Regions from separate parts of the Cupriavidus sp. PB-02 genome, predicted to be linked through region 1. Evidence: predicted binding sites of a transcription regulator. Region 1 holds the regulator's gene; each other region holds the start of a gene.
The links. The regulator sigma-54, encoded in region 1, starts transcription at its own class of promoters, with help from an activator protein. The targets are predictions, from matches to a motif close to TGGCANGNAANCTGCTTT.
Positions count from the first base shown of each region.

Region 2: the regulator sigma-54 is predicted to act here: its motif matches at 3,092-3,109, upstream of AC10V3_RS08440 (phenol hydroxylase subunit).
Region 3: the regulator sigma-54 is predicted to act here: its motif matches at 1,115-1,132, upstream of AC10V3_RS11740 (PQQ-dependent methanol/ethanol family dehydrogenase).

Region 1 covers NZ_CM177694.1:355,486-360,017, forward strand. Annotated here, with positions in the region: gene ptsN (PTS IIA-like nitrogen regulatory protein PtsN) at 1-167, opposite strand, end outside; gene hpf (ribosome hibernation-promoting factor, HPF/YfiA family) at 595-945, opposite strand; gene AC10V3_RS01780 (RNA polymerase factor sigma-54) at 994-2,472, opposite strand; gene lptB (LPS export ABC transporter ATP-binding protein) at 2,641-3,441, opposite strand; gene lptA (lipopolysaccharide transport periplasmic protein LptA) at 3,498-4,151, opposite strand; gene lptC (LPS export ABC transporter periplasmic protein LptC) at 4,266-4,532, opposite strand, start outside.
Region 2 covers NZ_CM177694.1:1,759,822-1,764,353, reverse strand. Annotated here, with positions in the region: gene AC10V3_RS08455 (aromatic/alkene/methane monooxygenase hydroxylase/oxygenase subunit alpha) at 1-1,436, opposite strand, end outside; gene AC10V3_RS08450 (MmoB/DmpM family protein) at 1,470-1,742, opposite strand; gene AC10V3_RS08445 (aromatic/alkene monooxygenase hydroxylase subunit beta) at 1,768-2,763, opposite strand; gene AC10V3_RS08440 (phenol hydroxylase subunit) at 2,833-3,057, opposite strand; gene poxR (phenol degradation transcriptional regulator PoxR) at 3,558-4,532, opposite strand, start outside.
Region 3 covers NZ_CM177694.1:2,501,345-2,505,876, reverse strand. Annotated here, with positions in the region: gene AC10V3_RS11750 (type 1 periplasmic-binding domain-containing protein) at 1-142, shown strand, start outside; gene AC10V3_RS11745 (ABC transporter permease) at 167-979, shown strand; gene AC10V3_RS11740 (PQQ-dependent methanol/ethanol family dehydrogenase) at 1,187-2,929, shown strand; gene AC10V3_RS11735 (c-type cytochrome) at 3,020-3,346, shown strand; gene AC10V3_RS11730 (TonB-dependent receptor) at 3,530-4,532, opposite strand, start outside.

The sequences.
Region 1 (4,532 bases):
GAGCCCAGCGATTCGCGCGCGAACAGGTTGTCCGTCACAGTAGCGCGCGCCACGCCATGGTTGTTCTCGAAGAGGAGCCCGGCCTGCTCGAACACACGCTTCTTGCTGGTGACGCTTACATCGAGGTTGATGTTGCCGGGTGGCAGCAATTTGGCCAAACGATTCATGGGCGATGCGCAGGATTTCAGTTAGCGGGGCGGATCAGCCGTTCCGGCCGGGCAGTGGGCTGCTGCGGGCGGCTGCAAAGTCACTCGACGCCGGGCCGTCAGCCGCCCGCGGGCGTCCGGCCATTATAGAGCAGCGGCTTCCTCCCCATTGTGCAGCGCAGCGCCGGATTCGGGTGCAAAACGACACAAGGTCACGCACCGGGTTGGATGCAAAAAATGCCCGCCTGCCATGTATGGCGCAGCATACACCTTGCCGCCGTCGTTGCGAACACCCTCGCCCAATCGGGTGGTACTAGTTTGCACCGCCGCCACAGCCAGGGCGCTTTATGCTCATTTTCTGGCGCCAGGGCGCAAAAAAGCCGCGTTTGAGCGCGGCTTGCCTGTCTAGTCTCGGATTCGACGGCTCGCTGGGAGCCGCCGGGCACGGTCATTGCTGCATTTGCGCTGCGGCCATCTGATATTTGACCGCCTCGCGGTCGTGGCTTTGCACGCGGTCCTTGTAGCGGATCACCTGACGGTCGAGCTTGTCGACGAGCGCGTCGATTGCCGCATACAGGTCTTCGTGATGCGCTTCAACAAAGATGTCCTTGCCCCTGAGATGTAGATTGATTTCCGCGTACTGGCGCCGGTCCTTTTCTTTGTGATTATCGACAGAGAGCAGCACGCTAACGCCAATGACTTGATCGAAATGCCTGACGATTCGCTCCAGCTTCGTTTCCACGTACTCACGCAATGCCGGCGTGATGTCAAGGTGGTGTCCACTGATCTTGAAGTTCATAGCGCTTCTCCTTCTGAAAGAGCCTCACCAGGCAGGCGGTGGGCTCGGCTACAAAGACTTGCGGAGATTGACTGCGGGGATTTTCAGGGCTTCGCGATACTTGGCAACGGTGCGGCGTGCGACAACGAAGCCTTGTTCGCCCAGCAGTTCGGCAATGCGACTGTCGGAAAGGGGATTCCTCGGGTCTTCGGCTCCTATCAGTTGCTTGATCAAGGCGCGGATGGCCGTTGATGAAGCCGCGCCACCGGTTTCGGTGGACACGTGGCTGCCGAAGAAGTACTTCAGTTCGAAAGTACCCATCGGCGTTGCCATGTATTTATTGGTCGTCACCCGGGAGATGGTTGACTCGTGTAAACCCAGTGTATCGGCAATCTCCCTCAAAACCAAGGGGCGCATGGCGATTTCGCCGTGGGTGAAAAAGTTCTTTTGACGCTCGACAATGGCCTGTGAGACACGCAGGATGGTGTCGAACCGTTGCTGGATGTTCTTGATCAGCCACCGCGCTTCCTGCAGCTTCTGCTGCAGGCCGGCCGTGCCCGACTCGCCCTTGGCGCCGCGCAGGATCTGCGCGTACATATCGTTGATGCGCAGCCGCGGCATCACATCCGGGTTGAGTTGCGCGGTCCAGCCGCCGCCGCTCTTGCGCACGAATACATCGGGCACCACGAAATCGGCTTCCGGGCGGCTGTAGGCATGGCCGGGATAGGGCGCGAGCGAGCGGATCAGTTCATGCGCCGCCTTCAGCGCCGCTTCGTCCACCTGCAGCGCCTTCTTCAGCCGCGTGTAGTCGCGCACTGCCAGCAGTTCCAGGTGGTTGGTGACGATGACCAGCGCCAGGTCGCGCTGCGGGTGCTTCAGGCGCCGCAATTGCAGCGCGAGGCACTCGGCGGCATTGCGCGCGCCCACGCCGGGCGGATCGAAGCTCTGCAGCAGCGTCAGGATCGCGTGGACTTCCTCGATCTCGAATTCGAGTTCTTCCGGCAGCTCGGTGCAGATTTCCTCGAGCGACGCGCTCAGGTAGCCGTCGTCGTCCAGCGATTCGATCAGGAAGATCGCCAGGCCCTTGTCGCGCGTCGAGATCTTCAGCGGCGCGAGCTGCTCCATCAGGTATTCGCGCAGCGTCGGCTCGGCGTCGCGCAGCTGCATCGGCGTCTTTTCGTCATCGTCGCCTTGCGGCCGGCGGGCGAAGTCGTCAAGGCTCCAGTCGCTGCCATAGTCGTCGCCGCTGCTGCTGTCGCCGTAGCTGTCATTGTCGCCCGCGGCGTCGGTGCGCGCGTCACCGTTTCCTTGCGGCTCGGCCGGCGCGGGTGCGGGCGCGCTCTGCAGGTTGACCGAGCCGTCGGCGGCCACGCGCAGCGGGCTTTCGATCCAGTCGTTCTCACGCTCGAGCAGGGGGTTTTCCGTCAGCGCCTGTTCGACTTCCTGCTGCAGTTCCAGCGTTGAAAGCTGCAGCAGCCGGATCGACTGCTGCAGTTGCGGGGTGAGTGCCAGGTGCTGGGAGAGGCGGAGCTGTAGCGACGGTTTCATGCGACCTATTTTATGCGCATCTTTCCGTTGTTGGAACGGAAATTGCTATCGCTGATGCGCTCTGATCGCCGCACGCTGTGGGGTATCCCACGCGCTGCCTGAACAAAACCTGCCGTGTGTGGTAGCGCTCGAGACAACGCTTCTGACCACTTTCAGCAGGCCGGTACATCACATGCGGAAGTTCTCGCCCAGGTAGACGCGCCGCACCGATTCGTTGGCGATGATCTCTTCGGGCTCGCCCGCGGCCAGCACCGTGCCTTCGCTGATGATGTAGGCGTGGTCGCAGATGCCGAGCGTTTCGCGCACGTTGTGATCGGTAATCAGCACGCCGATATTGCGCGCCTTCAGGAAGCTGACGATGCGCTGGATCTCGCCCACCGCGATCGGATCCACGCCGGCGAAGGGCTCGTCCAGCAGGATGAAGCGCGGCGACGAGGCCAGTGCGCGCGCGATCTCCACGCGGCGGCGCTCGCCACCCGACAGCGACAGCGCCGGGTTGTTGCGCAGGTGCGCGATCTGCAGGTCGTCGAGCAGCGAATCGAGGCGGCGGTCGATCTCGGCCTTGCCCAGCGGCTTGCCGTTTTCCACCTGCAGCTCCAGCACGGCGCGGATGTTCTCCTCGACGTTGAGCTTGCGGAAGACCGAGGCCTCCTGCGGCAGGTAGGACAGCCCCATGCGTGCGCGCTCGTGGATCGGCAGGCCGCTGATATGGTCGCCGTCGAGCACGATATCGCCCTCGTCCAGCGCCACCAGGCCGACGATCATGTAGAACGAGGTGGTCTTGCCCGCGCCGTTGGGGCCGAGCAGCCCGACCACCTCGCCGCTCTTCACGTCCAGCGAGACATCCTTGACCACCGTGCGCGTGCCATAGCGCTTCCTCAGGTGGCGCACGACCAGCGTGCTGCCCCCGGCTAGGACGGTGGAGGCTTCGACGAAAGGCTTTTCGGCAATCGTTGCGGTATCGGTCATTGGCTCAGGCATTCATTCAGGCGGCGGCGCAGGGGATGTCGTATGCGGCGCCGGCGTCAGGGTTTGTTGGCCGGCGCGGGCGCGGACTTCAGGTTCAGCGGCGAGCCGCCGGCACCGGGCGCGCCTTGGGCGCCCTGGTCCTGGCGCGGCGACAGCACTGCGCGCACGCGGCCGGAAGGATTGGCGGGCGAGCCCTCGCCGCCGCTACCGGCAGCCGTGTAGAACTCCTTGCGGCTGTCGTAGGTCAGCACCGCGCCGCGGATCTCGTCGACCATCTTGGCACCCTGCAGGCGGGCCATGCGGGCATTGCCGATCAGCTTGGACAGTTCCTGCTTGCCGTCGTATTCGATGCGGTCGCCCCAGCCGTCGATATATTCATCGACACCCTCGCGCTTCTGCCGGATATACGCCTGCTTGCCCGGCTTGGCGGTGGCCACGGCGAACTGATAACCCTCCGGGTCGGTGCGCAGCTCGGCCGCGTCCGACTTCAGGATCATGGTGCCCTTGGTCAGCACCACGTTGCCGGTGAGCGTATAGATCTGCTTGACGTCGTCGTAGCTGGCGTTGTCGGCCTCCAGCACCATCGGCTTGTCGCGGTCCGCGCGCTCGGCAAGGGCGGGCTGGGCCAGCAGCAGGCCGAAGGCCACTGCCGAAGCCAGCAGGGCAGGGGCGGTGCGTCGACGGGACGATGTCGTCAGGAAAGCAGTCATGTTGGCAGGGGTCGCTGGAGGGCGTCTTGGTACGTTTTGGTACGTGTTGGTGGTGCCTGGGGCGGGCGGGGTTCGTTGCAGCCTTGCTGCCAACGGGGCCCCGTGCCGGGATCATCACCGGCCCGGCGACGGTCCGGTGATGATGGTGCCGCGTACATTGCCGAGCAATTGTACTTCGCGGGTGACGTTGTTGAAGATCAGGCCGTTGGCTGTCATCACCGAGGGGCCGCGCGTGAGCTTGACCGCCTTGTCGGTCTTGACGATGTCGTCGTTGAGCAGCAGCTGGAAGTAGCTCGACGCCGCGGTCAACTGCGGGTCCTTGGACGCGTCGGGCCCCTGCTGGCGCAGGATGAAGCCGTTGCCGTACAGGTCGATCACCGA
Region 2 (4,532 bases), 1.4 Mb from region 1:
GCGCCGGGATTCAGGCGGTACCACTTGAGCACGTCGTCCAGCGAGGCGCCGCCGCAGTTGCCCTGGTAGATCTGGTGCACCGGCAGCCACGCCTGCGCGTACTTGGCGGGCTCGACGTCGAAGATGTCCTTGCAGCCGTCCGAGCAGAAATGGAACTTCATGCCGTGGTAGCTGCTTTCGCGATAGCAGGTCTGGGTGGGGTCGTCCGGCTCGGAGAACACCATCGGGATCTGGCAGGTCTGGCACAGCATCGGCAGCGTGGCGTTGTAGAAGCGCTCGCCGGCCTGCTGGCGCTCCTGCCAGTGGTCCAGCCGCGGCTTGTAGTAGCGATCGAAGGTCTGCGGGTACTTCTCGGCCAGCCACGCCATCTCGTCTTCCTTCGGCACCCAGGTATGGAAGCCGGCCGCGGCGGCGTAGTTGTAGAAGGTGCCCCAGGCTTCGTGCGTAATGCGGTCCTTGGTCTTGGTGGCCACGTCGTGGTACTTGGGCATGCGCAGGCCGTAACGCTCCAGGTCCTTGAACAGCGCACCGCCGGCCTGCTCAAAATACATCTCCCACGCCTCGCCCCACGACATCACGCGCTTGGGCAGCATGTAGTCCATCATCATCCCGACCAGCGTCAGCAGGCGGAAGCCGCGCCAGAACCACTTGTCCAGCCACTTCTGCAGGATGGGGATATTGCCGGGGTCCTGCTCGCACAGGAACTTGACCACTTCCAGCCCGAGCGTCATGTGGCGCGACTCATCCGATTGCGCGGAGAAGCCGAAAGTCACGGTCGCCATGTCGCCGTTGTAGGCCGCACCGGACATGAACGGCATGAACAGCAGGTTGGTCAGCACGTATTCGAACGAGAACGAGATCGCCGTGATGAACTCGAACGGCCCGGCGCTCATTGCGTCTTCGAAGTACGACTTGGGCACGGACAGGTACCAGACCCGGTCATGCATATGGCGCCATTCGCCAAAGCCGTGGAAATACTTGTTATAGACCGACAGCGTATGCAGCTGGGTCTGGGCGTGGCGCAGCTCGTCGATCGACTGCATCTGCGCCGCCACGCGCGCGCCGGCGCCGCGGAAGTGCCGGCCCAGGTGCGCGTAGCCGCGGTGCGCGGCATATTCCAGCGGCGTCACGCCGGTCAGGAACAGCCGCAGCGCGTTCAGGTAGCGCGGGTCGGACACGTTCAGGTGGCCGTTGTTCTGCACGAACGAGTCGATGATCGCGTACAGCTTGCGCTCCTTCTCCGACTGGTATTTCCAGTACGCATCCATGGTCATGCGGAACGGGTCTTCCCATTTGTCCCAGTCGTGGATGCGGATGCCTTCGTACTTGTCGAAGGGAAAGACCTTGTCCATCGGCTCATAGGTGGTTTCCCAGGACAGGTCCCGCGTCATCGAGGCGTACTTCTCGCGCAGGTTGAGCTTCTTGCGTGCGTCCATGATGTCTCCGTAGTGTTCTGTGGCGCCGCCGGATCAGGCGTTCCAGCGCAGGGTGAAGGCGTCTTCGTCCTCGTCGATGTTCCCGCACAGCGAGATCAGGTTCAGGTGGATCTCTTGCAGGTCCCAGTCGCGGCCGAGCTTGTCGGCGACGCGCTCGCGCACGATGGTCAGGTGGCCGGGGGCGTCGATCTTGACCATGGCCGGGAACTGCGAGACCACCGCGTGCGGGTTGGCTTCAGTGATGGCGTCGATGATCGGGCGGGTGTCGTCGTTGTTCTGCAGGGCGATGTAGACGTTGGCTTGCATGGCGTGTCTCCGGATGGCGGGCTGGTCAGGCGGCAAGGCCGAGCTTGCGCAGCCGGACTTCAAACTGTTCGCGGCACAGCGCGACCATCTGCGCGCCGTCTTCGCTGGTCAGCACGCTGGCAACGGGCACCAGCGCCTCGGCCACTTCCGCCGTGGCGGCACGCGCCCAGCCGGACAGCAGCACGCGGTTAGCCTCGGACTCGGCGGCGGCCGCCTGGATCACCGCATCGACCCAGCGCGCGTGCTCGTCGCGCCAGTCGTTCATGAACTCGGTCAGCACGGCCAGGCCGGTGCCACAGGCGCGCACGATCGCCGCATCGGCGTGCTGGTAGATGAGCGGGTAGAGCAGCCCGTCGAGCACCAGGTTCTGGGCGACGAAGGTCTCGAACCAGTCATCGATCACGAAGCTGTGCTCGACAAAGCGGCGAAGCGGCTGCCAGGCAGCGCCCTCCAGCCAGGCCACCTTGGCGCGCTCCAGCGCCACGCCGGTATTGCCGTCAAGCAGCATGCCGATGCGCGACAGGTACTGTGCAATGCCAAGGCGGTCCATCGCGCAGTAGGTACAGGCCTGCGTGATCGCCGTGCCCCAGCCGTAGTCGGCGCAGTAGAAGTTGTTCATGTTGGCGCCCCACTCCACATGGCGCAGCGGCAGCAGCCCCGCGGCCAGGCGCTCCTGCCATTCAGCCGGCAGCGCCTGCAGCAGGCCGCGCTTCTCGACAAAGGCAAAGTTCTTCTCGGCAGCATCCTGCTGGCGCCCGCGCGTGGTCACGTAAGCGCCGTAGTAGTACTGGCGCGGGTCCTTCAGCGCGTACCAATCCTGCATGACGACCGCGGTGCGGCGCTTGTCGTACAGCTCGAAGCCGGGGTCCCAGGTCGGGCGGTAGTGGAAATTCACCTCCGACTGCACGTCATAGGTCGCCTCCTGGTAGCGCGACGCCGGCTTGTCGCCGAAACGGCGCGCAACGTGGCCGTAGGTCTGGCGCAGCGGCTGGATCTGCTGGGTCTTGATATCGACTTGCATCGCTTGGTCTCCTGTGTCCTTCTCTTGTGATGCGGTGGCTTTTGATGCGGCGGCTTGCGTTGGGCGGGCTCAGCACCCGGATTCCTGGGACGCGTCTGCCAGCGGCGGCAGGAAGCGCACGCGGTTGACGCAGCAGAAGGCTTCAAACATCGGCTGGGGCATGATCAGTTCGACGTTGAGCTCGGGGTCGGCCACGCTGAAGGCGAACTGCACGAACCCCTCGGGCGTGCGGCCCTCCACCCGCACGTAGCGGGGCGTGGCTTCGAACAGGGGTACCGACGACGGGGTGTTCATGGCGCGCTCCTTTGCCTGGCTGGTTGCAGCCCTTATTGCGAAGAGCGTGCCAGCGGGCGCAAAGCGCGATGGGACAAGGGTTGCGGGGAAGCGGCGGGGCTCGGTGTCGGCGTTAACCCGGAAGGCGGCGGGCCGGCGGCGTCGATGATTTGATGAAGCTGCGCGCGGGGCTTGATCAAATGATCAAAAGCCGCGCCGGGCGGGCGTTTGCGGGTAGCCGGGGCGGCGCTGCGCGAGTGTCCCGCGACGCAACAGCAAGGCGTGCCGGCGAGGATGCAGGGGCTTGATCTGGCAAGGGAAACTGGCTGGCGCGTTGCAGCATTGCGCTGCGGCGCGTGGATGCCTGGGTGATTAGCAGTGCATCAAATGGTGAAGCCAGGGGAACAGGCCATCATGGCGGCCGGGAAGCGCGACGGAACGCGAACAGTCAGATGCAAGCGCCCTCTCCCGCAAGCGGTGAGAGGGCGCAAACCAACTATGAGCGACGCTGCTCAGCGGCCTCAGTTGCCGTGGCCGTTTCCGCCCCGCGTACTGCGTATCTTCCACCGGTACGCCAGCTGCGGCCGCGTGATCCCCAGCAGCCGCGCCGCCTGGCTCATGTTCCCGTTGGCACGCTGCATCGCCGCCTCCATCAGCACGGTCTCCACATCGCCCAGGGCCAGCTGCTGCTCGGACATCTGGTCGAGCAAGGCATGCACCGCCGCCTCGCGCAGCTCAGGCAGCGTGCCGCCGGCGCCGAGCCGCGGCGCGGTGTCCACCGGCGGTGTCGCGGTGCCGGGCAGGAACAGGTGCTCGGCGCAAATCTGCCCGCCCTGGCTGGCCAGGATCACGCCGCGCTCGATCACGTTCTCCAGTTCGCGCACGTTGCCGGGCCAGTCATAGTGGCGCAGCTCGGCCAGCGCGCGGTCGGTGATGCCGACGATGCGCTTGCCGTGGCGCGCGCTGTAGCGGGCCACGAAGCGCTCGGCCAGCGCGCGGATATCGTCGAGCCGCTCGCGCAGCGGCGGGATGGTGACGGGGTAGACGTTGAGCCGGTAGTAAAGGTCCTTGCGGAAGGTGCCGGCCTTGACGGCTTCGGCCAAGTCGACGTTGGTGGCAGCCACCAGCCGCACATCGACCTTGCGCGAGCCGGTGCCGCCCACGCGCTCGACCTCGCCTTCCTGCAGCACGCGCAGCAGCTTGGACTGCGCCGAGGCCGAGAGCTCGCCCAGTTCGTCCAGGAACAGGGTGCCGCCGTGGGCGCGCTCGAAGCGGCCGGGGCGCGACTGGTTCGCGCCGGTGAAGGCGCCCTTCTCCACGCCGAACAGTTCGGACTCGATCAGCTCGTCCGGGATCGCGGCACAGTTGACCGCGACAAAGGGCTTGTCGGCGCGCCCGCTGACGCTGTGCAGCGCCTGCGCGAAGCGCTCCTTGCCCACGCCGGTCTCGCCCAGCAGCAGCACGGTCACGTTGCTGGCCGCGGCGCGTTGCAGCAG
Region 3 (4,532 bases), 2.1 Mb from region 1:
GTTGCGCCAGCCGGTCTTGCTCGCCCACACGGACGGCGTGGTCAGCGTGGCACCGGTGGAAGGCGTGCTGCATCCAAAGAGCAATCTCGACACCCTGGGCGCCGATGAAGCCGACACGGCGTGCCGCACCCCGTCCACCTAAGGCATCCACCTAAGGCACCTCGCCATGGCCTCGATCCTGATCCATCGCTGGCGCGCGCTGCGCGCCATCTGCGGGCGCGAATTGGGCAAGTACCTGCGCCAGCCCGGGCGCCTGCTGTCGTCGCTGGTGCGCCCGCTGCTGTGGCTGCTGGTGTTCGCCGCCGGCTTCCAGAACGCGCTGGGCGTCGCCATTGCGCCGCCCTACGACATCTATATCGAATACAAGGTTTACGTGGCGCCCGGCCTGCTCGGCATGATCGCGCTGTTCAACGGCATGCAGTCGTCGCTCGCCATGGTGTACGACCGCGAGATGGGCGTGATGCGGCTGCTGCTGACCGCGCCGTTGCCGCGCGGCTGGCTGCTGGGCTGCAAGCTGGCGGCGGGCATGGTGCTGTCGCTGTTGCAGATGGCCGCGTTCCTGCTGGTGGCGATGGCCTTTGGCATCCGCTTCGAGCCGCTGAACCTGCTGGCGGCGACGGGCGCCATGGCGCTGGCCGCATTGATGCTGGGTGCGCTGGGGCTGCTGCTGTCAGTCCATGTGCGCCAGCTCGAGAACTTTGCCGGCACCATGAATTTCGTGATCTTCCCGATGTTCTTTGTCAGCTCGGCGCTGTATCCGCTGTGGAAGCTGCAGGAGTCGGGCGCGGAGGTAGTGTACCAGCTCGCCCGCTTCAACCCTTTCACGCACGCGGTCGAGGCGATCCGCTTTGCCCTGTACGGGCAGACGGCACCGGTGAGCTTGGCGGTGGTGGCGGGCTGCGCCGTGGTGTTCTTTGCGCTGGCGCTGCAGGGTTACGACCCGCAGCGCGGTATGGCGCGCCGCCGTCAGCAGGCATGAGCGGCCGATGGCGTTGCGCGGTGCTGACTTCTGGGACTGTTCAATCCTGGAGCAACTGCAACGCAGTGTTGCGCGCTGGCACGGCGACAACAACGCAACCAGGCCCCAAGGGGCCGGTTTGCGCGGGTTTGCGATTGGCACGGGAATTGCCAAATGCATGCCTGGTGTTGGCGCACCAGGGAAACCAAAACAAGAGAGGAGAAGGCAATGAGGACGTTACGAGCAGTGGTGGCAGTTGCGGCTGCCATGGCAGGTCTGGCCGCGCAGGCGGCGGTGACCGATGCCATGATCGAAAACGACGCAAAGACCCCTGGCGACGTGCTGTCGTGGGGCATGGGCCCGCAAGGCCAGCGCTATTCCACGCTGTCGCGCATCAATACGAAGAACGTCAGCCACCTGGTGCCGGCCTGGTCGTTCTCGTTCGGCGGCGAGAAGCAACGCGGGCAGGAATCGCAGCCGGTGATCCATGACGGCAAGATGTTCGTGACGGCCTCGTATTCGCGCATCTACGCGCTGGACCTGAAGACCGGCCGCAAGCTGTGGAAGTATGAACACCGGCTGCCCGAAGGCATCATGCCGTGCTGTGACGTGGTCAACCGCGGCGCGGCGCTCTACGACAACCTGGTGATCTTCGGCACGCTCGACGCGCAGCTCGTGGCGCTCGACCAGAACACCGGCAAGGTGGTGTGGAAGGAGAAGCTGGAGGACTATGCCGCCGGTTATTCCTATACGGCGGCGCCGCTGATCGCCAAGGGCATGGTGCTGACCGGCATCTCCGGCGGCGAGTTCGGCGTGGTGGGCCGGGTCGATGCGCGCGACGCAAAGACCGGGCAACTGGTCTGGTCGCGGCCGGTGGTCGAAGGCCATATGGGCTACAAGTACGACAAGGACGGCAACAAGTCCGAGAATGGCGTAACGGGAGCCCAGGGCGCGAGCTGGCCGGGCGAGACCTGGAAGACCGGCGGCGCGGCCACCTGGCTCGGCGGCACCTATGATCCGGCGACCGGGTTGGTCTACTTTGGCACCGGCAACCCGGGGCCGTGGAACAGCCATATCCGCAAGGGCGACAATCTTTACTCCGCGTCGACGGTGGCGATCGATCCGGCCACCGGCAAGATCGTCTGGCACTACCAGAACACGCCGAACGACGGCTGGGATTTTGACGGGGTCAATGAGTTCGTGACCTTCGACCTCGACGGCAAGCGCATGGGCGGCAAAGCCGACCGCAATGGCTTCTTCTACGTCAACGACGCGGCCAACGGAAAGCTGGTCAACGCCTTCCCCTTCGTCAGGAAGATCACCTGGGCCACCGGCATCGACCTGAAGACCGGCCGCCCCAATTTCATCAACGAAGGCCGCCCTGGCGACCCGGCCAACGGCGGCGACCCCAAGAAGGGCAAAACCGTGTTCGCGGCGCCGGGCTTCCTTGGTGGCAAGAACCAGCAGCCGATGGCCTACAGCCCGCAGACCGGCCTGTTCTACGTGCCCGCCAACGAATGGGGCATGGACATCTGGAACGAGCCGGTCAGCTACAAGAAGGGCGCTGCCTTCCTTGGCGCCGGCTTCACCATCCATCCGCTGAACGAGGATTACATCGGCTCGCTGCGCGCCATCAATCCCAAGACCGGCAAGATCGTATGGGAGGTCAAGAACAGCGCGCCGCTGTGGGGTGGCGCGATGACCACGGCCGGCGGGCTGGTGTTCTGGGGCACGCCGGAGGGCTACCTGAAGGCGGCCGACGCGAAGACCGGCAAGGAGCTCTGGCAGTTCCAGACCGGCAGCGGCGTGGTGGCGCCGCCGGTCACGTGGGAGGACAACGGCGAGCAGTACGTGGCCGTGGTGTCCGGCTGGGGCGGCGCCGTGCCGCTATGGGGTGGCGAGGTCGCCAAGCGGGTGAATTTCCTGGAGCAGGGCGGATCGGTGTGGGTGTTCAAGCTGCATAAGAGCTGAACGCGCTCACGGAAGCTGTCCGCGGCATGCCGGTGGTGGACGCAGGCGTGCCGCGGGCGCGGTTGCAACACGAAACAGCGGGACACAGGTATGAAGAAACAATGGATGGCGCAGGCAGCCGCGGCTGCGGTGCTGCTGCCCTTTGCTGCACCGGGCGCCACGGCGGCCGATATGCAAGCGCTGGCTGACAAGAACGGCTGCTTTTCCTGCCATGGCATGCAGTCGAAGCTGGTGGGACCGGGATTTGCCGAGGTGGCGGCAAAGTACAAGGGCGATGGGCAGGCGGCCGAACGGCTGGCCAGGAAGATCCGCGAAGGCGGCAAGGGCGTGTGGGGCCGGATTCCGATGCCGCCGCACGGCAGTCTTGGCGAGGACGATGCGAAGAAGCTGGCGGAGTGGGTGTTGAAGGTGGGTTAAGGAAGCAGGGTGTGGGCGATACTCCGGCCTGGCAGGCGCCAGGCCTTTTTTTGGTTCATCGCCGATTTCCGGGGAAAGCCGCCCGATCTTCAAAAACAAAAAACCGCGGGTCCGGCATCAAACCGGAACCCGCGGTTGCTCGCAAAGGCTATCTCAGCCTGCCTGCCGGCGTCAGAACATCGGTCAGAACCTGAAGTTCGCCGTCAGCATGCCAAAGCGCCCGGCCCCCAGCGCACCGTAGTGGTTGTGGGCCTTGGTGTAGTACGTCTTGTCGAACAGGTTCTGGATATTGAGCTGCAGCGACAGGTTCTTGTTGACGCGATAAGCGGCCATCAGGTCGACGCGCCAGTAGGAGGGCACGTACAGCGAGTTGGCCGGGTTGGCGTAGACCTTGTCAACATAGTACGCACCGCCGCCGACTGTCAGCGCCGGCAGCACCTGGTAGGTGGTCCACAGGCTGAAGCTGTTCTTCGGCGTGTTGGGGAACTGGTTGCCGTTGTTGGCCGCGTTGGCTGCCTGCGGGCCGTTGTCGATCAGTTCGCTGTTCAGGTAGGTATAGCCGCCGAACACGCCCCATTTATCGGTCAGGTTGCCAGCGAAGCCCAGTTCGAAGCCCTTCACGCGCTGTTTGCCGGCGTTGACCGTGGTGTTGGCGTCGACTGCCACGCGCGCGTTGTTCTTCTCGATCTGGAAGATGGCGCCGGTCAGCGACAGGCGTCGGGCGAGCAGGTCCCACTTGGTGCCGATTTCCACCGAACGCGCGGTTTCCGGTTCCAGGTTGCGCTGCGCGGCGGTGATGTTGTCGGCACCGTCGCCGTTGGTGGAACCCGGCGGTGTCGACGAGGTGCCGTACGACACGTAGATGCTGCCGTACTCGACCGGCTTGTAGACCACGCCAGCCTGGTAGTTAAAGAAGTGTGACTTGTTGTGGATGTCCACCTGCGCCACCGCCGCCCCGGTGTTCGGGTTGGTGTAGGCGTTGGTGAATGCGCGCGTGTCATAGCTGTCGTAGCGGACGCCACCGTTGACCATCCACTGCTTGGTGATCTCCACCGTATCGAACAGATAGACGGAGCGCGTATTGGTGGTCGTGTTGGTCGTGAACGGCATCTTGGTGATGTTGCCGCGCCACGGATCGTTCGGGTTCGGGTTGGCGAGCGGCGTGCAGTCGAAGCTGGCCACCAGC